2 regions of the Pseudactinotalea sp. Z1732 genome follow, and region 2 is predicted to be linked to the other one. Evidence: predicted binding sites of a transcription regulator. Region 2 holds the regulator's gene; the other holds the start of a gene.

Region 1 (15,525 bases), on a different contig from region 2:
CGGGCCGCTCCGGTCTCGACGATGCACCGGTGATCGACGGGCTGACCGGTCTGCAGCGCGTGTTCTACTCCTGGGGCCGGATCTGGCAGCAGAAGGCCCGCGATGCCGAGGTCATCCGGCTGCTGTCGATCGACCCGCACTCCCCCAACGAGTTCCGCTGCAACGGCGTGGTACGCAACCTGGACACCTTCGCCCGGGCCTTCGACGTCCAACCCGGGGACGCGCTCTACCTGCCACCCGAGGAGCGGGTGCGGATCTGGTGACCACCAGCGGTCCGCCAAGTGGCGGGGCCTCTCCCGCGTTGTTATGAAAGGAAGCACCGCACACAACTAGGAGGACGAGATCGAAGAGTCCATCGAGGTCGACGTACCGGTTTCTGTCGCGTACAACCAGTGGACCCAGTTCGAGGACTTCCCCCACTTCATGGATGGGGTCGACTCGATCACCCAGGTCACCGACACCAAGAACCACTGGGTCGTCACCGTTGGTGGGACCACGCGGGAGTTCGACACCGAGATCACCGAGCAGCACCCGGACGAGCGGATCGCCTGGCGCACGGTGGACAGCGAGCCCTACCACGCCGGTGTCGTCACGTTCCACAAGTTGAGCGAGACCACCACCCGGGTGATGATCCAGCTCGAGTGGAAGCCGCAGGACGCCAAGGAGAAGGCTGGCGCTGCTGTCGGGGCCGACGACCGTCAGGTCAAGGCCGACGCGAAGCGGTTCAAGGAGTTCATCGAGAAGCGCGGCACCGCCACCGGTAGCTGGCGCGGCGACGTGGACTGACCGGGCGCGGCGAGCGAGCACCCCGCCCGGGGATTCACTCGCCGAAGACCCGCACCTGCTCCGCGGGCAGTTTCGCCCACCAGTTCCGGTAGCGGCCGTAGACCACCGGATCGCGGTCGGCGACGAAGTCCGCGAGCGCAACCGCCTCCTGTTCGATGCCGGCCCAGTCGGCCTCGGACAGGGGGTGGAACGTCGTGACCTCCACGGCGCCGTCCACCGCGCGCCAGACCCCCGCCACCTGTCCGTCCACCAGCACAGCCGGCAGCGTGTCGCCGTTGCGGCGGATCACATGCCCGCGGTACTCGGGCGGGATGATGCGTGAGCGGTCGGAGTAGGCCAGTAGCACCGAGTCCCACATCGGCAGCAGTCGTGGCGGGGCGGGCGTGTCCTCCTCGGGCAGTGGCGCGCCCTCCACGTCCAGCAACTCCACCCCGTCCGGGCCCTGGCGCCCGATGAGTTCATCCGTCATCGTCTCGACCACCCGCCGCGCCCGTGTCACCTGGATCAGCGCGTACTGCGCTACGTCATGCACCCGCGCCGGACCGAAGGACTGCAGGTAGCGGCGCACCAGATGCTGGGCGGCCTCATCCGGATCGGCCGACGACGACGGATGCGGGCTGGCCACGTAGGCCGGCCTGGCGCCGAACGACCACGGCCCTCCGGTAGGGGTGTGCACGATCGGGGCGTAATGGCGTAGCGCCCACCACAGTTGCGGGTGGGCGAGGTCGGCGGCCACCTGCTCCCCGGTGCGCGGCTCGGCGAGCAACTCGCCCAGGTGACCGGCGACGTCGTCGGCCATCTGCGGGGTGAGCCCCTCGCCGGTGAACCGCGCATCGCCCAGCCGCGCCCCGCGCAAGGTCGGTTGCATCGCGCGGTGCAGCAACGGGTAGTCCTCGGCGTGCACCGCGTGCAGCGTGATGCGCATCAGCGTGGCCTTGACGATGCGGTGCGAGGTGAAGGCGGTGTCGAGATCCGCGGGGTCGAAGTCAGCCAACCGGTTCCACAGGGCGAGGTAGGGCGAGGGGGCCGATTGGGACTGGACCGCGGTGATGGCGCGGACTCCCTCGGCCACGTCCAGGGGTGCCCGGCGCAGCAGCAACTGGCGGGCCAGGGTCGCCCGGTTCAGCGCCCGGGCGGTCAGGTGCTTGTCCGGGCGCGCGTGGTCCATACGGGTACGGTAGCGCCGACCACCCACACCCGGGCTGAGCAACGGTGGCGACCCGCACGACTGCGCTCGCCCGAGCCTCGTGGCTTCTGTTGCGGTGCGAACAGGCACTGTTAGCGTCGAGAAGTATGCGCTGCGCACTCATGGTCACGGGAGTTGCACTGCTGCTCGCCGGGTGCGCTGCGGACGATCCGGACACGCCTGAGGATCCGGCCACCACTGCGGAGCCGCAGACCACTGAGGAGCAAGAGGACACGGCCCACGTCGAGGAGCCGGCCGACGGCGAGGAGTCGGCCGACGGCGAGGAGTCACCGGGGGCGGAGGATACCCGCGACGACGACGACGCAGCGGTGGCGGAGTTCGAGGCCGTGGAGCACGATCAGTTCGAGAACCCGTGGGCGCTGGAGTTCCTGCCGGGCACCGACCTGCTGCTCGTGACCGAGCGCACCGGCGCCGTGCAGATACGAGATCAGGAGTCCGGTGAGGTCAGGCCGGTCAGCGGCGTGCCCGAGGTCGTCCCCGCGGGGCAAGGCGGTATGCACGACGTCATCGTCGGCCCGGACTTCGAGCGGGACCAGATCATCTACCTCAGCTGGGTGCGCGTCGCCGACGGCGGTAGCCAGGGGGTGGTCGGACGGGCACACCTCGACGCTGACCGCGCCGCCCTGGAGGATCTCGAGGTGATCTGGGAACAGGACCCGGCGTCCGGCAACGGCCACTTCGCGCTCCGGATGGTGGTCCTCGACGACTCCCTGTACATCACCTCCGGGGACCGGCAGGAGCTGCAACCCGCTCAGGACATGGGCACCAACCTCGGCACCATCGTGCGCCTGACGCTGGAGGGTGATCCTGCCCCCGGCAACCCCTTCGCCGATGACGGCGGCGTCGCGGCGCAGTTCTGGACCACCGGGCACCGCAACCCGCTGGGCATCGACCTGGACTCTCAGGGCAACCTCTGGTCCTCGGAGATGGGGCCGGCCGGCGGCGATGAACTGAACCTGATCGTCAAGGGCGCCAACTATGGCTGGCCGGAGGTGTCGATGGGTGAGCACTACGACGGCACCGCGATCCCCGATCACGCCGAGGGCGATGGCTTCGAGGCACCGAAGGCCTACTGGGTGCCGGCGATCTCGCCCGGGAACCTGATGATCTATGCCGGCGACCTGTTCACCGGATGGGCCGACAGCGCGCTGCTGGGCGGCCTCTCGGGGGAGAACCTGGTGCGTGTGGAGTTGGACGGCGAGAACGCCGAGCAGGTGGATGAGTGGGAGATGGGTGATCGGATCCGCGCCCTGGCCGAGGCTCCCGATGGCGCGATCTGGCTCGCCACCGACGGTGGCGAGCTGATGGAGTTGCGCCCGGACTAGAGCCGCTCAGCAGGCACGAGCGCACCGCCGGTTCTCCGGCTGTGGCCTCGGTGAGTCGACTGGCGCCGCTCAGTTGACTGGCCCCGCTCAGTCGATGAGGCGGGCGACCTCCCCGGTGGCACGGAGGAACGCGTGCAGGTCGGGCTCACCGTCCACGGGCGAGAGGATGACCGCGTCGGCACCGGCTTCGGCGAAGCGTCGCACCGCGGCCGCCACGTCGTCGGGCTCGCCCCACACGCCCCGGTTGTCGTCGGTGCCGGCCTCGCCCAGCGCGGCGGCAACCCGCTCCCGGGCGCCGTCGCCGAAGGCGGTGTCGACGTAGGCCACCACCACCGCATCGCCGTCACGTCCGGCGGCGGTGCGCCCGTCGGCAATCAGGCGGGCCCGCTCACCCACCTCGGCGACGGAGAGTCCGGAGACGAGGACCGCACCGTCGGCGACCTCCCCGGTCAGTGCCAACGTCTTGGGTCCCACGCCTGCGGCGTAGACGGGTGGTGCGGCCTCCAACGGCCACTCGAGCCGCACCTTGCCGAGGGTGACGTAGCGGCCGGCCACGGTCACCTCCTCCCCGGCCAGCAACGACCGCAGCACCGTGATGTACTCGCGCATGAGCGTCAGCGGGGAGGCAGCGTGCGCGCCGGCCTGTTTCATCCACGGGAGCACGCCGTGGCCCAGGCCGGGGTAGAACCGGCCGGGAAAGGTCCGCTCGATCGTCGCGATCTCCATCGCGGTCACCGCCACGTTGCGCAGCGGGATCGGTGCGATCCCCAGGCCGATCCGCAGGCGCTCGGTCCACGCCAGGGCGGCGGCGACCGAGGCGTAGGCCGACTCACGGAAGCAGTCCTCCCAGAGCCAGAGCTCGGGAACGCCGGCGGCTTCGGCGGCCTCGACCGCCCCTCGCAGCGCCTCGGGTGGATTGTGGTGCGGGTTGAATATCGCGCCGACCCGAGTCATCGCACACCCCCCTGCGGGCGCGCCGGTGCGCGCTGGTCGATCTCGGCGCCGAAGGGCGGGGGATTCGTCGAATTGGCCATGGTTCGAGTCTCCCACGGGCGCGCCGGGTAGCGGGCGCTCACTGCCACGCCCTGCAGTCGCTCATGTCGCGGGCCGCAGACGCCCGGCCGTCGGACCTGTACTCACCCACGCACTCACCCAGAAGACCCCACTGCCACGCCCTGTAGGCGCCCGCCCCCCCGGCCACCGCCGCCATGACCCGCAGGCACCAACCGTTACCTACCATCAGGCACCAGTGCCATGTGACACGAATCGGAGTAAACCGTTGACTCGAACGGGCGTTCTAGGTAGTGTAGGTTCATGGCCGTACACCCGCTCCCGAGCATCTCCCCGACCCAGGAGGTGCACGCCGCGCTGGATGGGTTGTCGCGGCTGGATCCGGGCGGGCTCAGCGCTGCCGGGCAGAGCCAGTTGCTGGTAGACCTGAGGCGGATCGAGTCGCGGGTTCGGGCCTACAAGCTCAAGGTGCTCAACGCGGCGGAGAAGGCCAACACCGCGCGCAAGTCCGGTCATGCCGATACCGCCTCCTGGGCGGCCAAGCACACCAACGACGACGGTCGGGACACCAGCCGCCAGACCAAACTCGCCACCCGCCTCAGCGACCGCGGCCCCACCCAACGCGCACTCGACGACGGGGACATCTCCCCCGACCACGCCGAGATCATCGTGGGAGCAGGCGAAAAACTCCCCGACGGGCTGACCACCACCGAGCGGGCCCGGGTCGAAGAAGACCTGGTCGACAAAGCCAAGCACATGCCGCCTTCGGTGTTGCGCCAGCGAGCACGGCGACAGTTGGAAGCGCTGAAGAAGGACCGGGAGAGCATCGACGCCCACGAAGATGGCCAGATCGCCGATGAAGAGCAACAGGCCCGCGCTCACACCCGGTTGACCATCCGGGACAACCACGACGGCACCGTCACCGGCCACTTCACCCTGCCTGTCTTCCACGGCCACCTGCTGCGCAAGATCATCCACACGATGACCGCACCACGCCGCACGAGCCGCAGCGACAGCAACGGCGCAGGTGGCGCTGCTGGCGCTGGCGCTGCTGGCGCTGGCGGTGCTGGCGGTGCTGGAGGACACTTTGGGGGGAGAAACGGCGCAGACGCGAGTGGTTCCCAGGGCAGCGGCGGGGCCGGCAGCGTCGTGGAGGATCTGTCCGGGCTTCCCGATCCGGGCCGGGTGGCCCAGGGCCGGCGCACCGACTGGGCCAACGCCCACGGCCTGGCCCTGGCAGAACTGATCGAACACCTACCCACCGACCACCTCAGCCCGAAGACCGCCGCCACGATCGTCGTCACCCTCGACGAGCAGGTGCTCCGCGGACGCATCGCTGCGGCCGGACTGGACACCGGAGAGAAGATCTCCGCCGCCCGAGCGCGGCAACTGGCCTGCAACTCCGGCCTGGTGCCCCTCGTGCTGGGCGGTCAATCCCAGCCACTGGACCTCGGGCGCGGCAACCGACTCTTCACCGAAAGCCAACGCACCGCCCTAGCCACCCAGCACACCGCGTGTGCCGCGCACGGATGCCAACGGCCCTACGCCTGGTGCGAACTCCACCACGCCATCCCCTGGTCCGAGCACGGACCCACCAACCTCGACAATGCCGTCCCCCTGTGCCACCGCCACCACCGAATGGCACACGACGACGACTACCACCACACCCGAACTCCCGCCGGCGAGTACGCATTCACCATGCGCCACTAGGCGCACCATGCGTAGTGGCACGTCATGCTCTGCTCACCAGGACTAGCCGGGCCCGGATGTGGTCTCGCTCGGCGCCGTCGGGACAGGCCTCGATCGCCTCGAGGTATGCCTGACGAGCGGCCTCGGCCTGTCCACCGCGGTGCAGCAACTCGGCGCGCACGAGCGCCACACGATGATGGCCGGGCAGTTCGTCGGCGGCGGCACGCAGAATCGCCAGGCCGGCCATCGCCCCCGATGCCTCGCCCACCGCGACAGCACGGTTGAGCCGCACGATCGGTGATCCGGTGAGTGCCTCCAGTCGGGTGTAGGCGCGCACGATTCCCGCCCAGTCGGTGTCAGCAGCGCGGGTGGCCGTCGCGTGGAAGGCCGCGATCAGGGCCTGCAGGCGCAACTCCTCCGCCAGGCCATCGGTCGGGGACAGGGCGGTGAGCCGGTCCAAGCCCGCCGCGATCTCGGCGCCGTGCCACCGGGACCGGTCCTGATCAGCCAGGCGCACTAGGGCACCCTCCGGACTGACCCGCGCATCGCGGCGGGCGTGCTGCAACCGCACCAGCGCGACCAGGGCCTCCAGCACCGGACGGCCGGGCAGCAGGTCAGTAGCCAGATCGGCGAGCCGTACCACCTCCCCTGCCTGCTGCGCACGGACAACGTCGTGGCCGCCTCCGGGCGCATATCCGGCGGTGAATGCCAGGTAGATCGCCCGGGCCACGTCATCGAGCCGATCCGGCCAGACGTTTCGGTCGGGGATCGCGAACGCGATCCCGCTGCCGGCCAGACGCTTCTTCGCGCGGGTCAGCCGTGCCGCCATCGTGGCTGACGGCACCAGGAACAACCGTGCGATCTCGGCAGTGGGCACACCGAGCACGAACCGAAGCGCGAGCGCCGGGCGGACCTCCTCGGCCAGGGCCGGGTGGGTAGCCATGAACAGCAGCGGCAGGCGCTCATCGACGGCCGAAGCGACCGTGGCAGACGACGTTACCCCTCCCGGAGCGGCCGCATCCTCCGGGCCGGGCTGCACGTCGTCGTCGGCTATCAGGTGGGCTTTGCTCCGGATGGTGCGCTCATGCCGCAGCGCATCGAGCACCCGGCGATGGGCGGTGGTACGCAGCCACCCGGGCGGGTTGTGCGGCACGCCGGCTGCGGGCCACTGGGAAGCGGCCTGCGCGAAGGCCTCTGCGAGCGCGTCCTCGACGAGGTCGGCGCGATTGAATCGCGCCATCAGGTGGCCCAGCAGCAGGCCCCAATGGCTGTGCCAGAGGTCGTCGAGGACGCGCTGCGGCACGGGTCAGTACGGGTCCACGACCGGTGAGATCTGGATGTCATACGGCGGGAGGTGGCCGAGCAGTTCCACCAGGACGTCCAGGTCCGGTGCCTCGATCAGGAAGAACCCGCCCAAGCCCTCCAGGGCCTCGGCATAGGGGCCCTCGGTGAGCGTGACGGCGCCGGCTCGGGTGCGCATCACGGTGGCGTCGGCTTGGCCGTCCGAGAGAGCCTCCCCGGCGAGGATTTCCACGCCCACGCGAGCGCCGCACGCCTCGTCGAACTCGCCGAACCTGCCCATCAACGCGCCCTGCTCCTCCGGGCTCAAGGTGTCCCACGCGGGCACGTCACCGTCGCCGATCAGCATCACTAGGTACTTCATCATCGTCCTTTCGATGGTGACGGCGATGGTGCCGTCACCATCATGTCGCGCGAGGACAGCAGAAATCGACAGTCCGGCAAAGATTCGCGGCCGAGGTCACCGATCTGGTCGCCCCGCGGGGCCGCTCCGACGCCCCTGTTGCCGGGGCTATAGCACGTGCGTCGTGAACCGGCGCAGACGAGGTCGCGTGCGGGCCGGGTGGGACCCGGCGGAGGCGGGCGGCTCAGCGCTCGGCAGCCACCAATTCCCGCACCGCCGGGGCCACCTCGTGAGCGAACGCCTCGGTGGTGGCCGAATCATCGGAAGCCAGGAAGTACCCGGTGATGCCGTGCCTCAGGGTCATCTCGGTCAGTTCCTTGGCCCACTGATCCGGCGGACCCTGCAGGAAACCTCCCGACTGGGCGGCGAACCTGCCCCCGATGTTCAAGAACCTCCGGACCGCTGCCGGTTCGCGCCCGGCTGCCGCAGCGCCGTCGTCGATGTTCATGTTCATCCGGACCAGGTCCTCGGCGCCGTTCTTCAGGTACTGCCACGAGGGGATCCACCCGTCGGCCACCCGGCCGGTCATCCGCAGGATTCGTGGGCCGTACGCCCCGATCCAAATACCCACGTCATGGGCGGGGGCCGGGCCACGCTTGGCGCCATCGACCTGGTAGTGCTTGCCCTCGACCACGAAACGCCCGCGTTCGGAGGCGTTCCAGATGCCACGGATGATCTCGATGGCCTCCTCCAGGGCCTCGATCGACTCCCCCGGGCTTCGTCGCGGGCCGCCCATGGCCTCGATCGCGTCCCAGAACCCGCCCGCACCCAGACCCAGTTCGATCCGGCCACCGGAGAGTTGGTCCAGGGTCGCGATCGCCCGGGCCAGGACCGCCGGCGGACGCAGCGGCAGGTTCGTCACGTTCGCCGTCAGGTGCACCCGTTCGGTCTTGGCCGCCGCGTAGGCGAGCAGGGTGGAGGTGTCGTGGAATCGGCCCTGGTAGGGGTGGTCCTGGAAACTCACCAGGTCCAATCCCGCGCGGTCGGCCACGATCGCCTGCTCCACCGGATGCTGGGGCGGTGAGTTCGTGGGAGTCACGAAGGTGCCGAAGAGTAGGTCGTGGCCGTAGTCAGTCATGAGTGCCTCCTGGTCGGTCGGCGTGATTGGTTGGGATCGCGTGAGCGGATGGGGTCGTATCAGCAGATGGGACCGCCTCAGCAGGTGGGACCGCCTCAGCAGGTGGGGTCCCGTCAGCGGGTGGGATCGCGAAGTTGTCGCGGAACACTTGGTGGGGATCCAGTTCCGCCTTCAACCTACGCAGCCTGGCCAGCCCCTGCTCCCCGAACGCGTCCACCAGTCGCTGCGAACTCCGGTCGGTTTCGAAACTGAGGTACACCCCCGACAGGTGCTCGCGCAGGTCCTCCCAGTGCCTATCCACCCGTTGGGCGTTGCTACCCATCACGGTCAGATGCATCACGGCGTCCCGGTGTACGAACGCCGTGGCCTCGGCGGGCATGTCCCCGATCGCACCACCCATGGTGCGCAACTGGAACCAGCCGATCGTGCCGGAGTCCAGCAACCGCGCGGCAGCCTTGGTGAACTCAGGAGTGACCTGGTTCAGCAGCCCGGACCTGGACACTGGGTCGCCGCGGCCCTGGTGGGGCGCCTCGGGGAACATGTTCATCACCGCGGCATAGGGGGCGATGACGACCTGCTGCTGGATCATGGTGGGAATCTGGGCGAAGGGTTGCAGGTGTTCGATCACCACATCGGGATCGTCGGAGTCGACCATCGCCATCACCTGCGCGGTGGCGCTGCCGCCCCGGGGCGGGCCCATGAGGAGGAACGCGGTGGTCTGCCGTGGGGCGCTGGTGGCCGCGTCGGCGAAAGCCTGCAGGAACTGCGCCACGTCACCCGCGGCAAAGCCCAGCTGGGCCCAGCCGACCTGATCGACCGGCGAGGCGGTGATCTCCACCGAGGTGACGATGCCGAGGTTGGCCCCGGCGCCGCGCACGGCCCAGAACACCTCGGGGTTCTCCTCCTCGCTCGCCCGGAGCCGGGTGCCGTCGGCCACGATCAGATCCGCCGCGCGTAGGTTGTCGATCGTCAGGCCGTGGTGGCGGGAGAGGAAACCCAGGCCGCCGGCGGTGACCAGCCCGCCCACGCCCACGCCGCCGTAGTCACCCGAACCGATCGACCAGCCATAGGGTTGCAGCGCGCTGGCCACATCCCGCCACCGGGCGCCAGGTCCCAGGCGCACCAGCCTGCTGGCCTCATCGACCACCTCGACCGCGTTCATCAGTCCCACGTCGAGCACCAGGCCGCCGATGTTCGTCGACCGCCCCGAGATGCCGTGCCCGCCGCTGCGGATACCCAGTTCCAGGTGCGGGTTGCGCCGGGCGTAGGCCACGGCGTCGCTCACCTGCTCGATGGTCTCCGGGCGCAGGATCAGGCCCGGACTGCCGCCGCGCAGGTAGTTCGACTTCAGCCGGCCGTAGGCGGCGTCCCCCGGTTCGACGGCGGTGTGCACCAGTGACTCTGGCACGCCCTCGTAGTCGATGCCCGGGTGTCGCTTGGCGCGCACGCCTGCGCGCCGGATCCGCTGGGAGCCCAGGCCCGGCAGGGCCTCGGCGACGGTTGCGCGAACCGCCGGTGCGGTGTGGGTGGAGAAGTGCTCGAGATCAGCGGAGGACGACGCACCGCCCGCCCGAGCCAGCAGCCCGCTCACGCCTTCGTCGACGACGAGGCGCACGAGGTCCTCGGTGCTCATCCTGGTGCGGTGGACGGTCCGGCGAACCGGAACCACTGGTTCGGCCTGGTCACTGCGGTCCGCAGGAACGGACTCATCGCCGAGCGCGGACCGGTCGACAGACGCGGACTGGCCGAGGGACGCGGACTGGTCGACGAACGCGGGCTGGTCGACGAACGCGGCCTGGTCGACGAACGCGGCCTGGTCGACGAACGCGGCCTGGTCGACGAACGCGGACTGGTCGACGAACGCGGACTGGTCGACGAACGCGGGCTGGTCAGTCACGGCGGGCAGTACCACCAGCCGCCGGATCTCGCGAGGATCCCGGTCATGGCTGGCGGCGGCCTCGTCGATGATGGCGTTCAGTCGCGCCAGAGCGGCTGGTCCGCCGGCTGCCTCCAGGTCCAGCACCAAGCCATCGGCGAGTGCACCGGCCAGTCTTGCCGCGCGCTCATCCGAGCCGGTCAACCACACCGGGACCTCCCGGTCCAGGGAGGGGCCGGGCTGGGCGCCGGTGACGCTGTGGTGACGGCCGGGGTAAGTGGCGGCATCGGTGCTAGTGTCGGCCATGGCGCGCAGCACCCCCATCGCCTCGGTCAGCGGGGTGTCGCCCGCCTCCGTGGTCGCAGCCTCGGTGGGCGTGACACCTGCGGGTTCTGCGTCGGTGGGCACGACCTGGACCCGCGCCGCATCGGCGGAAGTTCCGGCAGACGCCACAGCACCTGCGAGCGCCATGGCGGCGCGGTCGCCGGAGAGCAGGCTCAGGCTGCCTGCCGCGCGGGCCAGCACTGACGGCGGCCGGTACCCGGGCGATAAGCCGGTGACGGCCAAGGCGATGCGCTCGGTACGCGCGGCTGCCCACGTGGCCAGCGTCCATGGGTCCGGGCCTGCTGCTGCCGAGGCTCCGTCGTCGTCTATCATCATTCTCGCCGCGGTTCCCTCGCCGGGTGCTGCCACTGCTGACGCGTCGTCGTCGTCCATCCAACTCGCAGCGGCCACGTCATCGCTACCCGCGCCCGCCGCGCCGCCACTCATCTCGCGTGCGGCGAAGGCCGCCAGGTCTAGTCCGGCCTGTTCTGCGCGCACGGCCAGGTCAGCCGCTTCCTGCGCGGTGGACTCGGCGTCGATAAGTACGCCGAACTGCACCGCATGGCCGTAGTTGGGCATGGTCGATCTCCTCGCAGTTGTTCCTTGGCGCAGGTGTGCGCGCGTCAGGCGGGTGTCAGGTCGCGTTCACGCAGGTGCTGCTGCGTGCGCTCCTGGGCATCGGGTCCGCCGGCTTGCAGGTCCTGCACCACCTGGCACAGGGCGTCGTCGACGTCCAGGTGCCGCGCCCCCCACCCCCCAATCGCGGTGAGGACCGGGACCAGATCGACGCCGCGCTCGGTCAGGTCGTACCGCACCCTGTTCCGGCTGCCGGGCACCGACGTCCGCCGCAACACACCCGCGGCCACGAGGCGCTTGAGCCGGTCGCTGAGGATGTTGGTGGCGATGCCCTCCTGGGACCCGGCGTGCAACTCGGCGAATGTGTGCCGGTCGGCGAACATCACGTCGCGGATCACCAACAGGCTCCACCGATCCCCGAGCAGTTCCACGGTCATATTGATCGGGCAACCGGATCGTTTCTCAGCCATTGCGACACCTCCACAGCACCCGCGTCACACCTCGCCGGCGCCTCACTTGCGTAATGCAAGTGATGCTACTACTTTCAGTTCCACTTGCAATGCACAAGTAATGCAGCCCACGAATCGGAGGTGCCATGCGAGTCGTCGTCCAGTACCGAGCAGGACAGGTCCCCGAGCAGGAGGCCGAGGCCAACGAGCACGCGCTGTGGGTGTGGGTGGGCCGTCTCCGGGCCCGCCCCGAACACGAGCAGACGATCGCGCTCGGCGGTGGGCGCACCTTCGGCGGGGACGACGACACCCCCGACCACGAAGGCACCCCCGTCCATGAAGGCGGCCCTCACCGCGAAGGCACCCCCGACCATGAAGGCGGCCCCGAGCACGGCGGCGCCGAGTACGACGGCGATCTGTTCGGGATCTCGGTGCTGCAGGTGGACTCCCTCGACGCCGCCGCCGATCTGCTCCGGGACTGGCCCGAACTCCGCTACGGCGGTCGTCTCGAGGTCCTCGCCGAACTGGCCCCGGGAGCCGGTTCGTGAAGCACACCCTGCCGCAGCAGGTTCGCACACTCCTGGAGGCGCCGAACCTCGCTCATTTCGCCACGGTGATGCCCGATGGCCGGCCCACCAGCGTCCCGCTGTGGGTGGGCCTGGAGGACGAGCGGCTCGCGGTCCTGACCATCCCCGACTCGATCAAGGATCGCAACATCCGGCGCGATCCCCGCGTGGCGTTGTCGCTGACCCCGCAGGAGAACCCGTTTCAGATGGCCAGCATCCGGGGCCGGGTGGTGGAGCGGATCGACGACGAGCGGGCGTGGCCGATCATCGACCGGATCGCCCGCAAGTACACCGGGGAGGATTATCCGGAGCGCAGTAACAGGATCGTGTTCCTGATCGAGCCCGAGGTCGCCTGGTCCGCCTCGTTCTGACCCACCGGGCCCTCAGCCCGTTGCGGCACCCGTTGCGTGACCGGGTCGGCCCTCACCGCGCCAGCGCCCGGGCACATCGCTGCGCCAACCCTGCGAGCGCGGTGACCAGTTCGGCGGGGGCCTCGAGAAGCTCGAAGTCGACGTCGATGGTCGTGATCATCCACGCCAAGTCCCGCCCCGACGGAGCCCCCACGTGGAGTACGCAGCGGTCCGGACCATCCGGATCGACCGTGCCCATCCCGGGCCACCACTCTCGCTCTGCAGCCCGGGCGCCCGGATAAGGTGTCCGGGTGACCATCCGCCTGATCGCCACCGATCTGGACGGCACCCTGCTCGATCCCCAGCAGCAGGTCACTGCCCGCACCCGCAGCGCCCTGGACGCTGCCCGGGCCGCCGGGATCGAGGTGGTCCCGGTGACGGCTCGCCAGCCCGTCGGCCTTCGCCTGATCGCCGAGCAGGCAGGGTTCGACGGGTGGGCGTTGTGCGGGAACGGGGCGCTCGGGGTGCATCTGGGTACCGGGGAGCACCTGTTCGAAGCCCAACTCTCCGTCCCCGCCCAGCGGCAACTCGCCGAAGCGCTCCTGCAGCGGCTGCCCGAGGCGGTGTTCGTCAGTGTGCGTGAGGGCGGTGAGACGTTCGTCGCCCAGGAGGGGTACGCGGATCTGGCTGATTTCAACGACCACAAGCGCGACCCGGACTCGATGGTCGCGCACACGGTGGACCAGGTGCTGGACCAGCCCAGCCTGAAGTTCATCGTGCGCCATCCGGGCACCGACAATGACGAACTGGTCGCCACCATCCGCGGCCTGGGTCTGTCCGGTTTCGAAGTCACCCACTCCGGCGCGCCGTTCGTGGAGGTGCTCGCCGAGGGCGTCACGAAGGCCTGGGGCTTGGCCCGGCTGTGCACCCACTTGGGTATCGCGCCGGATGAGGTCCTCGCTTTCGGCGATGCCCCCAATGACGCCGAAATGCTCGCTTGGGCCGGCCACGGGGTGGCGATGGCCGACGCTGCACCGGAAACCCTAGCCGTGGCCGATCAGGTCACCGGCACCAACATCGACGACGGAGTGGCCGACGTGATCGAGGCGCTCACGCAGGCCCCCGCGACGCACCCCGATCGCGCTATGCAACCCGACCAGGCCGCCCGCACCACGCAACCCGAGCACCCCGGCCGCACCACGCAACCCGACCACCCCGGCCGCACCACGCAACCCGACCACCCCGGTGGCGGACAACGACCAGGAGCACCCCTTCGATGACCAGTGACCAGATCTCGCCCGAAGAACCGCAGCCCCGCCTTGGCTCCCTCAACATTGGCGATGAGGAGGTCATCCTCACTCGCGCGGCTACTTCGGACGTGCCGGCGATCGTGGCGCTGCTGGCCGACGATGTGCTCGGCCAGGGCCGCGAGCATGCCGGTAACGACCCCCGCTATGCCGAGGCGTTCGAGGCGATCGACGCCGACCCGAACCAGGTCCTGCTGGTCGCCCGGGCGGGAACCGAGATGGCCGCGACCGCCCAGTTGACGTTCATTCCGGGGCTCTCCCGTGGGGGTGCGCTCCGCGCCCAGGTGGAGGCGGTACGGGTGGCTACGCGATACCGCGGTGCGGGACTCGGTGAGGCCCTCTTCCGGTGGATAGCCACCTACGCCGCCGACCGGGGTGCGGCGTTGATGCAACTCACCTCCGACCGCAGCCGCACCGATGCTGTGCGGTTCTACGAGCGCCTCGGTTTCGTCGCCTCGCACCTCGGAATGAAGCTGCCACTGCACGCCAGCGGGCCGAGGGCGAGCACTGCGGCGGAGGGCGAGCCTCACCAGACTCTCCCTCGGCCGTAGGGCTCGTCCCCGGTGCAGACCGGGCGGTGCGGTAGGCCGGTGGGGCCGGCGGGGTGCAGACCGGGCGGTGCGGTGGGGCCGGCGGGGCGCGGACGCATGCGGGGCGGGGCCGGCCCGACGGCGTCAGCCTTCGGCGGCGAGCGCCAGCGGCAGCACCGCCTCCGCCCCGGCCAGGCGCAGTTCGCGGGACGCCACCGTCACGGTCCAGCGGGAGTCGACCAGGTCGTCCACCAGCAGCACCGGTCCGTGCAGGTCTGCCAGGTGCGCGCGCAGATCAGCCCCGACACCGAACCGGTCCCAGACCCCCGCGAGCCGGAAGGCGCTGTTGCCGCCGGGTCCACCGGTAGGCCCGCCGTCGACCAACTCCAGGGTGCCCAGGACCGGCAACCGCCCCCGGTCGCCGATGTGCCGGGCCACCGAGTCGATCAGCACCGGACGGGTGCGCGAAGGCATCACCACCACACCGGCCGGTCGGCGGTCCCAGTCCCACTCGGCGAGCACCTGCACCACTGCCGCCAGGACGCCGTCGGGGGCTGCGCCGTCGTCGGCCTTCAGGACCTCCCGCAGCCGCTGCCCCCAGCCCAGGTCCGACAACCGCGCCACGACGCGCCCGCGCTGCATCGTCTCGCCCGGGTCGATCTTGCCCTTGACATCCACCCCGAGCCGGCCCATCCCGGAGGGCCACTGCGCCCGCGGTTCGATCGGCACCCCCGCCCGGGCCAACTGCC
Region 2 (15,525 bases):
TGCTGGCTGCCACTGACGGCTACCGGCCTGGTGGCCGAGTTGTTCGCCAAACCCCACAAACTCGAAGCCGTGGCCGGACGGATGCCGGCGGCCGACCGCGAGGCCCTGGTGCGGCCGGTCGGGTCGGAGTGGACGACGGCGGACATCCCCCTGATCGACGAGGCCGCCGAGCTCATCGGTTCCGATGACGAGACCGAGCGCGCCCAGGCGCGCATGGAGGCCGCGCGCCGGGAGCAGGAGGTCGCCTACGCCCGGGAGGTTCTCGCCTCGGTCGGTAGCAGTGACGATCCCGTCACTGCCCGCGATCTGGTGTCGGCGGAGACCTTCGCGGGACGGTTCGCTGAGTCGGGGCCACAGTTGACCACCGCCGAGCGCGCCTACCGGGACCGGTCCTGGACCTACGGGCACATCGTGATCGATGAGGCACAGGAGCTCTCGGAGATGGCCTGGCGGGCGCTGCTGCGGCGCTGCCCCAGCCGGTCAATGACGGTGGTCGGCGACGTCGCACAGACCTCCTCCCCCGCCGGTACCCGCGAGTGGTCCCAGCGCCTGGACACGATGCTCCGCCGGGACTGGCGGGTCGCCGAACTGACTGTGAACTACCGCACGCCGGCCTCGGTGATGCGGGCGGCCCGGGCTGCTGTGACCGCCGCCGATCCGAAGCACCCGCCGGCACCCCTGCAATCGGCCCGCGAGGTCCCCGACGCACTGGTCCTGACCGCAGCGGACAGCCTCGGTGAGACCGTGGCGGCGGTGCTGGAGGACGAAGTGGCCGCCGTGGGCGACGGCACCGTGGCCGTCATCACCGCGACAGCCCGCCAGGATGAACTGAGCAGGATGCTGGACATCCCGGCCGGACCGGTGGACCTGGCCGCCCAAGTGGTGCTGCTGGATCCGGCCGGGGCCAAGGGACTGGAGTTCGATCGAGTGATCGTGGCCGAGCCCGCGGCGATCCTGGCCGAGGGCGAGCCCGCGGATCTCTACGTGGCGATGACGCGGCCCACCCAGCGTCTGCACGTGGTGCACGCCGAGGAACTGCCGGCCGGTTTCGCAGCCGCACTGGACCAGCCGATGTCCGACAGGTGAGACGCCTGGCTACCGGCGAGGAAGAAGAAGGACGATGAGCACCGTGGTCAAGGCACTGCTCCTGGAGAACATCCATCCCCTGGCACTCGATCTACTCGAGGGATCCGGCGCGGACGTCTCCACCGTGCCCGGTTCCCTGGACGAGGACGAACTGATCGAGGCCCTGGCAGGTGTGTCCGTCCTGGGCATCCGGTCCAAGACCAACGTCACCGAACGCGTCCTGTCGCGGAGTCCGGACCTACAGGCGATCGGCGCCTTCTGCATCGGCACCAACCAGATCGATCTGGATGCCGCCGTCCACCACGGGGTGGCCGCCTTCAACGCCCCGTTCTCCAACACCCGCTCGGTCGTGGAACTGGCCCTGGCCGAGATCATCGCGCTCACCAGGCGGTTGACCGAGAAGGACAAGTCACTGCACGCGGGCCTGTGGGACAAGTCCGCCAACGGTGCGCACGAGGTGCGTGGGCGCACGCTGGGCATCGTGGGGTACGGCAACATCGGCACCCAACTCTCCGTCGTCGCCGAGGCCCTGGGGATGCGGGTGGTCTTCTACGACAACGCCGAGAAACTCGCCCTCGGCAACGCCCGCCGCATGCCGGATCTGGACTCCCTGCTGGAGGTCTCCGATGTGGTCACCCTGCATGTCGACGGCCGGGCCGGGAACGCCGGGATGTTCGGGCCGGCGCAGTTCGCCAGGATGAAGCACGGTGCCATCTTCCTCAACCTCTCCCGCGGGTTCCTGGTGGACTACGCCCACCTGCGCGATGCGATCAGGGCCGGGGATCTGGCCGGCGCCGCGGTGGATGTCTTCCCCGACGAGCCCAAGCGCAACGGCGACCCGTTCGAATCCGAACTGCGTGGGCTGCCCAACGTGATCCTGACCCCGCACGTGGGCGGATCCACCGAGGAGGCGCAGCAGGACATCGGGGTGTTCGTGGCCGGAAAACTCCGCGACTACATGCGCTCGGGCTCCACGGCCCTGAGCGTGAACCTGCCCAGGCTCACGTTGGACACGCCCGGGCCGGGTCGCCAGCGCATCGCCCACTTGCACCGGAACGTGCCCGGCGTGCTGGCCGCGGTGAACCAGGCGTTGTCCTCCGGTGGTGCGAACATCGATTCCCAGATGCTCGCCACCACCGGTGACGTGGGTTACTCGGTGACCGACATCAGCGGCACCCTGCCGCGGCAGGCAAGGGACCACCTTCGTGAGATCGAGGGCACCATCAGTGTCCGCGAGCTCAACGGGTCGGTCTAGGCACGCTTCGGACCGGGCGCCGAGCGAGGAACTCAGCCGGTCTTACGCGGCCGGAATGTCCGCTTGGGCTCGCCGACCACCTCCGGCCCGTTCACCGAACCGGTGTTCCGGACTCCATCTGCGGTGGGGTGGTCACCCGCGTTCTTGCGATCGAGCGCCTCGCGCATCTTCGCCTTGGCATCGGCCATCAGCCGATCGGGGCCTTCGGATCCGTTCTTCTTCGATGACATCAACAGTCCTCCCTGAACTCACCACGGACCGGGACCGGGGTGGCTCATCCGCAACCTTGCCGGGTCCGGCGCGAACACGCCAGCGGATAAACCCCGGCCATGCACCCTCAGGCGTACTGCTCCGAGGCAGGATTGCGGTCCAACTTCAGCGCGGTGATCGCGGCCTCGAAGTCCTCGAGGGAGGTGAAGTTCTGGTAGACGCTGGCAAAGCGCAGGTACGCCACCTCGTCCAGCGCCCGCAGCGGCCCCAAGGTCGCCAATCCGACCTCGTGGGAGTCGATCTCGGCCACGCCGGTGGCGCGGATGGACTCCTCCACCTGCTGGGCCAGCAGCGCCAGGTCATCGGCGGAGACCGGGCGACCCTGACACGCCTTGCTCACACCGGCCACGACCTTCTCCCGGCTGAACGGCTCCATCGCCCCCGATCGCTTGATCACCGTGAGGCTGGTGCTCTCCACCGTGGTGAAGCGGCGCGAACACTCGGGACAGTGCCGGCGGCGGCGGATACTGCCGCCGTCGTCGGCGGTGCGGGAGTCCACCACCCGCGAGTCGGGGTTACGGCAGTACGGACAATGCATCGGCGCGTCCCTTCCCGGCTTGGTGACGGCGTGCTCGGTGCACACACAATGCCACATCTGGCTACCGGTGTGGGACGTCGCCCTCCAGCGGGTTCCTCAGCCCTGCGGGACGCTCAACTCCTGGCCGGCGTGCACGGTGGAGCGCTCCAGCCCGTTCATGCCGCGGATGGTCTCCACCACCTGGCGCACGTCCTGCCCCGGATCGGCGATCTCACTCGCGATCACCCACAGGCTCTCGCCCGGCTGGACCACCACGGTGGAGACCTCTGCCGGCGTCTGCGCCTCTGGCGCCAGCAGGGTGCCGAGCCCGCCGCCCACGGCGATCGCCAGCGCGAAGCCAAGCGCGACCAGCACCCGCCGTCCGCGGGTGGTCAGCCGCAGGGGGGCGTGTTCGCGCGCCCTGGCCGGGCGCACCGGCGCCGCCGGACGAACCGGTACCGCCGGGCGAACCGGAGCCGTCGGGCGAACCGGTGCCGTCACCAGGGGCGTCACGGGACGGGTCCGGCCGCCCGAGCCCTCGGTCTGCTGGGGTACGAGGGCCCGCGGCACGTCGCTCTGCGGCGTAGCCTTCGGGGCCTCCGGGGCCGGAGCCGCTCCGGGCGCCGAGAAGACTGCGGGAACCGGGAGGTGACAGGTCGAGTTACGTGCAGGGCCGGCGTGCCAGCAGGGGCGCGTCCGCGACCGCCGCAGGGCGGCCCGCCGGGTCGAGGGGCTGGGGTGGATCGCCAGTGCACTCATCGGATTACTCCTCGGGCCACGTCCGGGACCGGCAACCGACCGACCCTCGAACTGATGTTCTGCGAACACATGTATGGACAGTAACACAGCCGTTCGATAGCGTCGACACGCCAGTCGAACAGATGTTTCCTGTTCGGCGCCGTAACGCCTAGGCTTAGGAACGTCATGGGGAACACCCCACCACCGACCCCTGACATCGCGGTGACGGGACCATGGCAGAGCCGCTCGCAACCGCACCGAACCGCAGGAGGACACGATGGCCGAGGGACCCAAGGACACCAGCCGGCAGCACCCGGACCAGACCGGCCACTCCCCCGGTCTGACCGCCCGGCAACAGCGGATCATGGACTCGATCCGCACCAACATCGAGACCAAGGGGTACCCGCCGACGATGCGCGAGATCGGCACCGCCGTGGGCCTGGCCAGCCCGTCATCGGTGAAGTACCAGCTCCAGGTCCTGGAGGAAAAGGGGTACCTGCGCCGGGACCCGATCTCCACCCGCGCGATCGAGATCCTGGATCCCCACGGCACGGCGCCGGCGCAAGAGAGCCCGGCACCGGCTTCGGCCCGCGGCCCGAAACAGTTCTTCAGCACCGACTCCGATGAGCAGGTGGACGCCTCGCCCAGTTACGTCCCGGTGGTCGGGCGGATCGCGGCGGGCGGCCCGGTGCTGGCCGAGCAGTCGGTGGAGGACGTCTTCCCGCTGCCGCGCCAATTGGTCGGCGACGGCGACCTGTTCCTGCTCAAGGTCACCGGCGACTCGATGATCGACGCCGCGATCTGCGACGGCGACTTCGTCGTGGTGCGTCAGCAGCCGGTGGCCGAGAACGGTGAGATCGTCGCGGCGATGATCGACGGTGAGGCCACGGTCAAGACGCTCAAGCGCACCGAGGGCGAGGTCTGGCTGATGCCGGCCAACTCCGCCTACTCCCCGATCGAGGGATCCGACGCCCAGATCCTGGGCCGGGTGGTCAGCGTCCTGCGCTCGGTGTGACCCGCCCGTCCGGTCCGATCCGCAGGCACACCTCGTCGTCGTAGGTGCGTCGCTCGATCCGGAGCACCCGGTACTGCGAGTCCAGGACCGGGAAGGCGTGGATCGGTTGCAGCGTCAACCGCGCTCCGGTCCCGGTGCGCTCGAGGTTGATGTCCAGGTAGCCGTAGTGCTTGCCACCCTCACGCAGCACCGGGTTGCCGTCGCCGGCCACCTCCCAGCGCTCCGGAGCGTCCTGGTCGGCCGTCCAGGCCCGGTGCGGGTTGTACCGCAGGAGCTCCCCATCACCCCCTCGCAGTTCGCCACCCAGGCTGTCCCCGGCCACACCGACGTCGTAGTAGAGCACCCCGGGTGAGCCTTCGTCGCCGTCGGGCACCACCGAGCGCTCGAACAGTTCACTGTGCCCGCAGAGCACCGCGGCCACGCCGAATTCACTGAACATCCGATGGAACCTGCGCATCGGGGTTCCGCCCTGACCGGTAGAGAACTCGTGATCCATCGGTAGGCCGTGCGCACCGCTGGAGTAGGGCACGTGGTGGAACTGGACCAGGATGATCCGGCCCTGCGCCCGGGCGTCGGCCAGATTCTCTTCGGCCCAGCGCCACTGCGGCCTGCCGGGGGCGATGTCGTTCAGGTCCGTGCCACCGGCGGCGGTGTACTCCGTTGCGGTGAAGTGGTCCTGGGTATCGGTGCCCGGGCCCCGGTAGGCCCGCCCGGTGAGGGGCCGGACGTAACGGGACCGATGGTCGTCGGGCTCCCCGTTCGAGGAGTCCAGCGTCAGGATCGTGAGTGGTCCGTGGTCGAGGCGGTAGTAGCCCCGGCCCCGCGACCCGTCCGGGCCCGGGAAGTGGGCGTGGTACTTGGCCCGGGCCCGCACCACCGGGGAACGGTCCGACGGCGTGCCGTACCGGCCGTTGCGGGCGCCGAAGTTCTCCCAGTTTCCCAGCGCAGGCAGGAGCGGTGCCCGCGAGAGCAGGCCCGAGGGGGCGTTGATCGTGAAGAACTCATCCCAGGCGGGCTGGTATCCCCCGCCGCCGACCAGGTCACCGGGATGCAGGATGAGGTCCGCCTCCTCCTGGGCGATCATGCTCACCACCGCCCGGTAGCCCTCCGCCTTGGTGAGCGGGTAGCGCAGCACGGGCCGGCCGGCGGTGTGCTCCGCCACGCCGAAGGCCTCCCGCCACAAGCCGTGCGGGTCGGGACGGGACTCCCCGCCGGGGCCGGCCGGCCAGGAGCGATGCGTCACCCGCCCGGCCGGAGCGGTCTCGGAGTCCGACAGCGCCACCAGGTGGATCTGCTGCCAGGACCCGTCGGTGGGAGCGGTGCGGAAGGCGGCACGGTACTGCTCGCCATCCTGGGCGACCGCGTAGGTGTACCGCGTGTGTGGCCGCAAGCCGGTCAGGACGACGACGTGGCGGACGTTCCCGTCCGGGTACAGCCAGGAGCCGGGCGCCAGACCCTCGATGTGCTCGGTGCGCTCGGCCTCGGTAGGGCTCAGCACGTCGAGGGCCTCGGGTCGGGACGTGACCGGCCCGGGCGCGCCCGGGCCGGTCACAACGACTTCTCCGGGTTCATCGGTGTGGGAGAACCAGATGATCGTCATGCCGGTGCTGCTCGGTGCGTGCAGGTAGGGCCGGACGCGGAAACCGGACGTCATGCCGGTGCGTCCCCGCCACCGGACAGCCTGCGCAGCGCGGCCCGGACCAGGTCACCGTCGGTGGTGGGCCACAGCGGCGGGAGCGACTTGGCCAGGAAACTGCCGTAGCGCGCCGTTCGCAGCCGGGGGTCGAGCACGGCCACCACGCCACGATCGGCCACCCCACGCACCAGCCGGCCCGCGCCCTGAGCCAGTAGCAGAGCCGCGTGGCTGGCAGCCACCGCCATGAAGCCGTTGCCACCTCCGGCAGCCACCACCTCCTGGCGCGCCTGGCGGATCGGGTCATCGGGGCGCGGGAACGGGATCCGGTCGATGACCACCAACTGGCATGCCTCCCCCGGCACGTCCACGCCCTGCCACAGCGACAATGTGCCGAACAGGGAGGTGGCGGGTTCGGCGGAGAACCGGCGCACCAGGGCCGGGATCGAGTCCTCGCCCTGTAACAGGATCTCGGTGTCCAGCCGCTCCCGCAGCGCCTCGGCCGCAGCCTGCGCACCGCGTCGGGAGGAGAACAGCCCGAGGGTGCGCCCGCCGGCGGCCTCGATCAGTCCGGCGAGTTCGTCCAGGGCCTCCTGGGCCGTGCCGTCGCGGCCCGGCGGCGGCAGGTGCGAGGCCACGTAGAGGATGCCCTGCTTGCCGTAGTCGAACGGGGAGGACACCTGCACGGCCCGGTGGGGCCCGAAGCCCATCCCGACGCTGCGCACGGCGTGGTCGAAGGTACCACCGAGGGCGAGGGTGGCCGAGGTGAGCACCGCGGCCCGCTCGGCGAAGAGCTCGGAGGCGATCGGGCCGGCCACGTCCAGCGGTGCGATCTTCAGCCGCGAACCCTCCCCCGGTGCGCGCCCGCGCTCGCACCAGAGCACGTCGATCCGCTCCGCCACACTGTCGGAAAGCAGGCGTTCGGCGATCTCGAACAGCACCAGCAGCGCCGACGTCGCCATGGCTCGGCCACCGGCTTCCTCGGCCTTGCCCTGGCCCTGGGTCTGCTCGGTGCGCACCGCCGTCATCGCCTCACGGCACGCCTCGGCGATGGAGCGCACCGTGGGCACCAGTTCGGCCGGCAGGCCCTGGGGCAGGCGGCCCTCGGGCACCAGACCAAGGTTGGTGCGCAGATGGGTGGCGGCATCCTCCAGGGCGGAGAGCGCGATCCCGGCGTGACGGCGGGCGAGCCGGGCGGTGCGTTCCACGGACGCGGCGGACAACTCCACCGTGGCCTGGGCGGTGACCCGGTCGGCGAGTTCATGCGCCTCGTCCACGATGAGCACCTGGTGTTCGGGCAGCACCTTCGGGGAACCCGAGGCGGCGATCCCCAGCATCGCGTGGTTGGTCACCACCAGGTCCGCCTCACGGGCGGCGCGGCGGGCGTGTTCGGGGAAGCAGTCGTTCAGCAGCGGGCAGCGTTGCCCCAGGCACTCCAGGGAGGTGAGGGAAACCTGCCGCCAGGCCCGGTCGCTGACCCCGGGCACCAGATCGTCGCGGTCCCCGGTGCTGGTCTCCTCGGCCCACCTGCGCAACCGCAGCACCTGTCCGCCCAGGGAGTCGTCCTGGCCCTCGGGGTGCTCCTCGGCGGCCGAGGGGGCCGCGGCTGCGGCATCGAAGAGGGTGCCCTCGTCGTCGGCCGGGTAGCCACCGGCCACCTTGTGCAGGCACAGGTAGTTGTGCCATCCCTTCAGCAGCGCCACCTGGGGCTCCCGGGGCAGGTGCCGCCGTAGGGACTCCGCGGCAAGCGGCAGGTCGTGTCCGAGCACCTGGCGCTGCAGGGCCAGGGTGGCGGTGGAGACGATGGTCCGTTCCTCGTTGCCGACCGCGTGCAGCAGCGCCGGGATCAGGTACGCCAACGACTTACCGGTGCCGGTGCCGGCCTGGACGAGGAGGTGCTCGGCGCCGGCCAGCGCGGCGGCCACCTCGGTGGCCATCTGGTGCTGGCCCTCCCGGCGGGCGCCGCCCATCGCCGCGATGACCTCATCGAGCACGGTATCCAGGTGCGATGGCGGATCGGGGCGACTCACGTCGTCGTCGGTTGGAACGGTACCGCCCGCGTCGCTGCCGGCGTCGTCGGGGCTCATCCGCCGACGGCAGCATCCAGGTCTGCCGCCAGCGCCCCGTCGACCCGTGCGTGCAGCCGGGTCCCGTCCTCGGTGTGTTCGGTACTGATCACCTCTCCGGCCACGTGGGCCCGGTGCACCAGATCGCCGCGCTCATAGGGAACCAGCACATCCACCTCCACCGCCGGGCGGGGAAGTTCGGAGGCGATGTGTTCGCGCAGTTCCCCGATGCCCGCGCCGGTGCGCGCGGAGACGGCGACGGCGCTGGGCTCGCGGGTGCGTAGCGCGGCGATGGTCTCGGCATCGGCGAGGTCGGCCTTGTTCAGCACCACGAGTTCGGGGATCTCCGAACTGCCCTCGATCTCTCGCAGCACATCGCGCACCGCGGCGATCTGACCAGCGGGATCGGGGTGGGAAGCGTCCACGACGTGCACGATCACGTCGGCCTCGGCAACCTCCTCCAGCGTGGAGCGGAAAGCCTCGACGAGCTGGGTGGGCAGGCTCCGCACGAACCCGACGGTGTCGGCCAGGGTGTAGGTGCGCCCGTCCGGGGTCTCGGTGCGCCGCACGGTGGGGTCCAGGGTGGCGAACAACTGGTTCTGCACCAGCACACCCGCGTCCGTGAGCCGGTTCAGCAACGAGGACTTGCCGGCGTTGGTGTACCCCACGATCGCCACCGAGGGCACCGCACCGGCACGGCGGGAGCGGCGCCGCCCGGCCCGGGCCGGGGCCATCTGGGCGATCTGCCGTCGAAGCCGGGCCATCCGGGTGCGGATCCGCCGACGGTCCAACTCGATCTGGGTCTCCCCGGGTCCGCGCGAGCCGATACCGGCGCCCCCGGCCGTCTGCCCACCGGCCTGCCGGGACATCGACTCACCCCACCCGCGCAGGCGCGGCAGCAGGTACTCCAGTTGGGCCAGTTCCACCTGCGCCTTGCCCTCCCGGGACTTGGCGTGCTGGGCGAAGATGTCCAGGATCAGCGCCGTGCGGTCGATCACCTTGACCTTGACCACGTCCTCCAGGCCACGGCGCTGGGACGGGCCCAGTTCGGAGTCCACGATCACGGTGTCGGCGCCGGTGGCGTGCACCAGTTCAGCGAGTTCGGCCGCCTTGCCCGAGCCGAGGTAGGTGCCCGGTTCAGGATGACGACGACGCTGCAGCACTCCATCGAGCACCTGCGATCCGGCCGTCTCTGCCAGGGCGGCCAACTCCCGCAGCGAGACCTCGGCCTGCTCCACGGTGCCCTCGGACCACAGGCCAACCAGGATCACCCGCTCCAGGCGCAGCGAGCGGTACTCCACCTCGGTGACGTCGTCGAGTTCGGTGGACAGCCCGGCTACGCGGTTCAGCGCGGCGCGTTCCTCCGCGTCGAACTGGTCGCCGTCGTATTCGCTGGGCGCGGCGTCGTCGGCCTGGATGGCGGTGCCGTGGCGGGCCAGGATGCGGTTCACCACGGCTTGGGCGCGATCCTCGACGTCATCGGTGGGCGAGCCGTTCGTGGCGTGGGTACGTCCTTCTGCCACTGGGCGGTCCTGCGAGGGGGTGTTGGTCATCGTGTCCTGTCGTCGCGGTCCCGGTTGGCTGGGGAGATCGGGTCGCGCCAGGGCCGGGGAATCTGTCGTTTCCACTTTCCCACGCTCATGCTGGGGTTCCAACCGATTTCGCTGAGCGCGTGTGGTCCGGAGTGGTGGTCCGCGTTGAGCCACGACGCCTCGGCCCGGACACCTGCGCCCTGATCACCGACATGGAATAGAGGTGAATAGCGGAAATGCTATGGAATCCGGGGGGCCTTTGTGATCTCGCATGCCCCGGCCCGATCCACGAAGCCGCATGGGATGAGGCACGCTCGGGGCCACGACCGCGCATGTCAGTATGGGCGGTCACCCCCGCGCGGCTATCCTCGCGGGGTGGCGCACTACTTCGAGTCCCCGACGGCCGGCCCCGCGCGCCGGCGCACGATCTCGGTGAATCTTCGCGGTGAGCAGGTTGAGGTGCACACCGACCGGGGGGTGTTCTCCGGGGACCGGCTCGATCCTGGTACCGCTGTGCTGCTGCGCACGGTCACCGAGCCGCCGGCGTCCGGGGTCCTGGTGGACCTGGGGTGCGGGTGGGGGCCGATCGCGCTCTCGATGGCGCGCGCCGCGCCCCAGGCACGGGTGCTGGCCGTGGACGTCAACGAGCGTGCGTTGGAGCTGACGGCCGCGAACGCCAGGACGCTCGGGCTGGGCAACGTGGAGACTTTCACACCCGATGCCTTGCTGACGGCCGAGCCCGATCCGGTCATCGATGAGTTGTGGTCCAACCCGCCGATTCGCGTGGGAAAGGCTGTGCTGCACGGGTTGCTCCGCGCGTGGCTGCCTCGGCTGCGGTCCGGCGCGCAGGCGCACCTGGTGGTGCAGAAGAACCTGGGGTCGGACTCGCTCCAGCGTTGGATCGCGGCCGACCTCGGCTTCGAGGTGGAACGCCTGGCCAGTTCGAAGGGATTCCGGGTGCTGACGGTGCGCGGTCGCGGCCCGACCGACGGCGCCTGAGTCGCAGACGCCCTCGGTTCGGAGGCTGCTGCGACCTTCCTACCGACCTACCGAGAGCGCATATTTCTGCGATTTCTGGCGTCTGGGTCTGGTGGTTGTCGGTGGCCCACGGTAGACTCGTACGCATGTTCGACGTACCGCAAGCGGGGCCCGGCCGGCAGGGGAAGCCGGCGGAGGGCGCTGTGCGTGCTGATGCCGCGCAGGCAACTGAGGTTCACGCGCAGACCGGTGCTCGGCCAGAGGCTGACGGACGAACCCGTGCTCGGCCAGCGGCTGACGGACGAACCCGTGCTCGGCCAGCGGCTGACGGACGAACCCGTGCTCGGCCAGCGGCTGACGGACGAACCCGTGCTCGGCCAGCGCCGGCGCCCACGCCCGGATCCGCGTCGGGGTCGGGGTCGAGGTGCGAGTGTGGAGGTTCGCGGGGGTTGGGGCCGGGTGGGCGGTTGCCGCTGTGGAAGATCCCTCAACCGGCTGATGATGAAGTCTCGTCCGGGCCGGAACTGGAAGCCCGGGGTTGGCGTGAGGTGGTGGCACCTGGATTCGATGCGCCCGATGAGGTGGTCGCAGCGTTCAACGACCCACCCGCGCATGTGCTGCAGGCATGGGCACAGGATCCACATTTCCCCGCTGCTGAGAGCGAGTTCGACGAGCAGGCTCCGGACTTGGATGAGGACGAACTGGTCGATGCCAATCTGATCGCTGCCGGTGTTTTCACCCAGGTGTGTGCAGACCCGGATCCAACGGGGGTGTTCCCCTTGCCGGCATGGGGTGAACGGTTGCCGGTGGGGGTGGCCCCGCGCACTGATGGGCACCTGGCCGATGTGGGGGCTCATGCCCGCCGGCGTGGGGATTGGCAGGCTGTGTATGACTTGGAGCGCCTGGATGCCAGTGGGATGGACGCTTACACGTTGATCGAGGCGGTGGCGGCGTGGCGACGGGTGGAAGCCCTGGCCGCGTATCACCAGCGGATCCTGGCCCATGAGTTGTCCTTGCGTCCGGTGCTGGCCCTGGGTAAGGGCCGGGCCGAGGCGCCCTCACGGGTGTCGGTCGCGGCAGCACAGTTGGGGGCCCGGGTGGGGTTGACCCGTCAGGGCGCGACCAAGCTGGTGGCCGTCGGGGCGGCCATGCGCGCCGGTACCGGGATCGGTGTCGGTCAGGCGCTGCGCGAGGGGGACATCGATGCGGACAAGGCGGACCTGCTGGTCCAGGCCACCAAATACCTGCCCGAAGAGGTGGCGATGCAGGTCCACGACCAGGTGTTACCCGGTGCAGGTTTGAACACTTTGCCCCGGGTGGAGCGGGACGTGGCCACGGCGGTGGCTGAGGTGGATCCGGAGGATCTCTCCGCCCGTCACGCCCGGGCGCGGGCCGAGCGGCGAGTGGGTGCACCGCGGGTGCGTCCCGATGGGATGGCCACAACCAGCATTTACTGGCCGGCCACCGATGCCATGGCGTTGCACACCGCCCTGGAAGCGGGCGCGCGGACAGCCAAGAACGACGGCGATGAGCGCACCCTCGACCAACTGCGTGCCGATGCCCTGACCACCATGGCCCACACGGCCCTGGCCACCGGACGCATCGGCCCCTGCCCCAGCGCCACCACGCCCGGGCACGCCCAGACCGGTGACGACAGCGCGAGCGCTGGTGACGGGTGCACCTGCCCATCGGTGTTCAGCACCTCCGAGGAGGCACCGGCCAGGGGGCGGGGCCGCCATGATGGCAGTCCGCTGAACCCTGGTGAGGTGCTGACGCCGTTCACTCTGGGCACCGTGGGTGGAGCCCGGGCCCAGATCCGCATCACCGTGCCCCTATCCACCTTGATGGGCACCAGCAACGACGCCGGTGACCTCGAAGGATACGGCCCCGTGCCGGCCGAAGTGGCCCGCGCCTTCGCCGCCGGGGGCACCTGGAAGCGCCTCGTCACCGACCCCCTGACCAACCGGGCCCTGGACGTGACCGCGAAACGTTACGAACCACCACCGTGGCTGCGCGAACAAGTCATCACCAACCAGCCCTTCTGCGTGGCCCCGGGTTGCAACGTCCAAGCCCGGCACGCCGACCTCGACCACGGCGTGCCCTTCCCTCACGGCCCCACCGCCGAGTGGAACCTGCACCCCCTGTGCCGCCAACACCACCGGTTGAAAACCCACGCCGGATTCACCCATAACAGCCCCACCCCGGGTGTGCACGAATGGACCACCCCTACCGGGCACCGCTACCGCACCGACCACGACGGCACTCACCTGCTCCCACCCCCGGGGAAGCACGAGACGAACGGTGCCGGGCGAGCCAACGGCGATGGGCAGAGCACGCGCAACGGTCCCGTCAGGACACCGTCGTCCTCCGAGTCAGTTGGGCCACCTCACGCCTATCCCAGCCGGGACGACCCACCACCCTTCTGAAGTGGCTCAGAACGGGTGAACCTGCGCCACCAGTTCAGCCGGCCCGGCCAGTTCCACGTGCCCGTCCTCGAGCACGCTCACGCGCAACCGCCCGCCAGGAACCAAGACGTACCAGACGTTCGGGGCCCCCTCCCCGAACCAGGTCCGGACCGCGAGCGCTGCGGCGCAAGCGCCGGTCCCGCACGACCGGGTCTCCCCCACCCCGCGTTCGTGCACTCGCATCTTGACCACCCCGACCGACTCCGCCCCCACCACGTTTCCGGCCTCGTCGACGATGTCCAGATCCTGCTCGCCCAACGGCACCACGAGTTCAACGTTCGTACCCTCAGCCGGTTCCGGATCGACCACCGGCACCTTACTCAGGTCCGCCAGTTCCAACTCCTCCGGATCGGTCAGAGCAATCACGGTATGCGGATTCGGTACGGACAGCCGCAACCCCGGCCGCGGAGCGCGGAGTCCCGCGACCTCCACCTGCACATCCGACCCGGCTCGCAGCGCCTCAGAACCGCCCGGCGCCGACCACGTCCCCATGTCAACCGCGAACTCCTCCCCCTCCCGACGCACAATCAACTCCCCCGCACGGGTCGCGATCGGAACGGCTGCACCGTCGGGAAATTCGAGCAGGCCCTCATCGATGAGGTACGCCACGAACACCCGGACGCCGTTGCCGCACACCTCCGCCACCGAGCCGTCGGCATTGCGGTAGTCCATGAACCACTCGGCGTCACGGACCGGCACATCGGCGAGCGCCCCGCCGGCCGAACTGACCAAGACCGCACGAATCACGCCGTCCGCGCCGATCCCGGTGTGCCGGTCCGTCAGGTCCACGACGTACTCGGCGCTCAGCGTGTGCTGGTCATCCGGGTCGGCGAAGAGGAGGAAGTCGTTGCCGGTGCCATGACCTTTGGTGAAGACCGGATGTGGTTCTGGACCCATACGCCGGAGCCTACTGTGCATCGGAACGGGTCTCGAGATGACCCAGCGCCCGGTGCAGCACCCCGGCGCCGGCCCGGAGCCAGTGCACGCGCGGGTCACGTCGGAACCACTTGATCTGCCGGCGGGCCAACTGCCGCGTGGCCAGGCCGGTGTCGGCCACAGCCTGTGCCACATCACACTCCCCGCGCAGCACGGCCAGGGCCTGGGCGTAACCCACCGCGCGGTTGGCGGTTCGCCCACGCTCCAGCCCGTTGGCGACCAGTGCGCGGGTCTCCTCGATCAGACCCGCCTCGAACATCGACACCGCCCGCGCATCGATCCGCTGGTCGAGCCGGGCCGCTGGCATCTCCAACCCGATCTGCACCGCCGGGATCGCATACCGGTGCTCGGGCAGATTGGCACTGAACGGCTCCCCGGTCAGGCGGATCACCTCCAGCGCCCGCACGATCCGGCGCGCGTTGCGCGAATCGATCCGCTCGGCCGCCACCGGATCCACCCGGCCCAACTCGGCGTGCAGCACGCCGGGGCCCTCGGCCTCGGCCCGGGCCTCCAGTTCGGCACGCACCCGCGGGTCGGTGCCGGGGAAACTCATCTCGTCCAGCAACGCCCGCACATACAGCCCCGAACCCCCGACGACGACGGCGCGGCGCCCCCGGGCGGCGATGGCGGCCAGGTCCGCTCGGCCGTACTTCTGGTACGCAGCCACCGAGGCTTCCTGGTGCACCTCGAGCACATCCAACTGGTGATGCGGAATCCTCCTACGCTCCGCGACGGGCACCTTCGCCGTGCCGATATCCATGCCCCGGTAGAACTGCATCGCGTCAGCGTTGACGATCTCAGCCCCCAGCTGCTCGGCCAGGTCCAGGGCGAGATCAGACTTCCCCGTCGCGGTGGGCCCCACGATGGCGATCACTGACGCAGACACCCTGGCAACCTACCGCTCGCCCCCGGGCTTATGCTGATTGGTGATGAGCAACCCCGACAACGACCCCGACGAGGGCCGATCCTCCGAGGAAGACCAGGCGCCCGCCGAGGAACCCGTCAACGCGGCCGACTTCGAACTGTCAGAGGAA

The links. The regulator LexA, encoded in region 2, represses DNA repair genes until DNA is damaged. The targets are predictions, from matches to a motif close to TCGAACANNTGTTCGA.
Region 1: ACPL7H_RS01360 (DUF222 domain-containing protein) is a predicted target of LexA. The motif match lies at 4,603-4,618, and genes of this name have one in related genera.

The regions. Positions count from the first base shown of each region.
Region 1 covers NZ_JBMPQC010000001.1:275,991-291,515, forward strand. Annotated here, with positions in the region: gene ACPL7H_RS01335 (M13 family metallopeptidase) at 1-263, shown strand, start outside; gene ACPL7H_RS01340 (SRPBCC family protein) at 343-786, shown strand; gene ACPL7H_RS01345 (winged helix DNA-binding domain-containing protein) at 821-1,954, opposite strand; gene ACPL7H_RS01350 (PQQ-dependent sugar dehydrogenase) at 2,095-3,318, shown strand; gene ACPL7H_RS01355 (LLM class flavin-dependent oxidoreductase) at 3,406-4,272, opposite strand; gene ACPL7H_RS01360 (DUF222 domain-containing protein) at 4,633-6,039, shown strand; gene ACPL7H_RS01365 (RNA polymerase sigma factor) at 6,062-7,321, opposite strand; gene ACPL7H_RS01370 (YciI family protein) at 7,325-7,681, opposite strand; gene ACPL7H_RS01375 (LLM class flavin-dependent oxidoreductase) at 7,905-8,798, opposite strand; gene ACPL7H_RS01380 (LLM class flavin-dependent oxidoreductase) at 8,791-11,577, opposite strand; gene ACPL7H_RS01385 (winged helix-turn-helix transcriptional regulator) at 11,622-12,044, opposite strand; gene ACPL7H_RS01390 (hypothetical protein) at 12,170-12,571, shown strand; gene ACPL7H_RS01395 (PPOX class F420-dependent oxidoreductase) at 12,568-12,960, shown strand; gene ACPL7H_RS01400 (WYL domain-containing protein) at 13,013-13,258, opposite strand; gene ACPL7H_RS01405 (HAD family hydrolase) at 13,251-14,219, shown strand; gene ACPL7H_RS01410 (N-acetyltransferase family protein) at 14,216-14,797, shown strand; gene ACPL7H_RS01415 (RecQ family ATP-dependent DNA helicase) at 14,921-15,525, opposite strand, start outside.
Region 2 covers NZ_JBMPQC010000006.1:72,251-87,775, forward strand. Annotated here, with positions in the region: gene ACPL7H_RS12345 (HelD family protein) at 1-1,086, shown strand, start outside; gene serA (phosphoglycerate dehydrogenase) at 1,130-2,341, shown strand; gene ACPL7H_RS12355 (DUF5302 domain-containing protein) at 2,374-2,571, opposite strand; gene nrdR (transcriptional regulator NrdR) at 2,679-3,149, opposite strand; gene ACPL7H_RS12365 (LysM peptidoglycan-binding domain-containing protein) at 3,246-3,641, opposite strand; gene lexA (transcriptional repressor LexA) at 4,144-4,881, shown strand; gene ACPL7H_RS12375 (metallophosphoesterase family protein) at 4,859-6,535, opposite strand; gene ACPL7H_RS12380 (ATP-dependent DNA helicase) at 6,532-8,601, opposite strand; gene hflX (GTPase HflX) at 8,598-10,133, opposite strand; gene ACPL7H_RS12390 (class I SAM-dependent methyltransferase) at 10,488-11,111, shown strand; gene ACPL7H_RS12395 (DUF222 domain-containing protein) at 11,642-13,516, shown strand; gene dapF (diaminopimelate epimerase) at 13,523-14,452, opposite strand; gene miaA (tRNA (adenosine(37)-N6)-dimethylallyltransferase MiaA) at 14,463-15,377, opposite strand; gene ACPL7H_RS12410 (YbjN domain-containing protein) at 15,421-15,525, shown strand, end outside.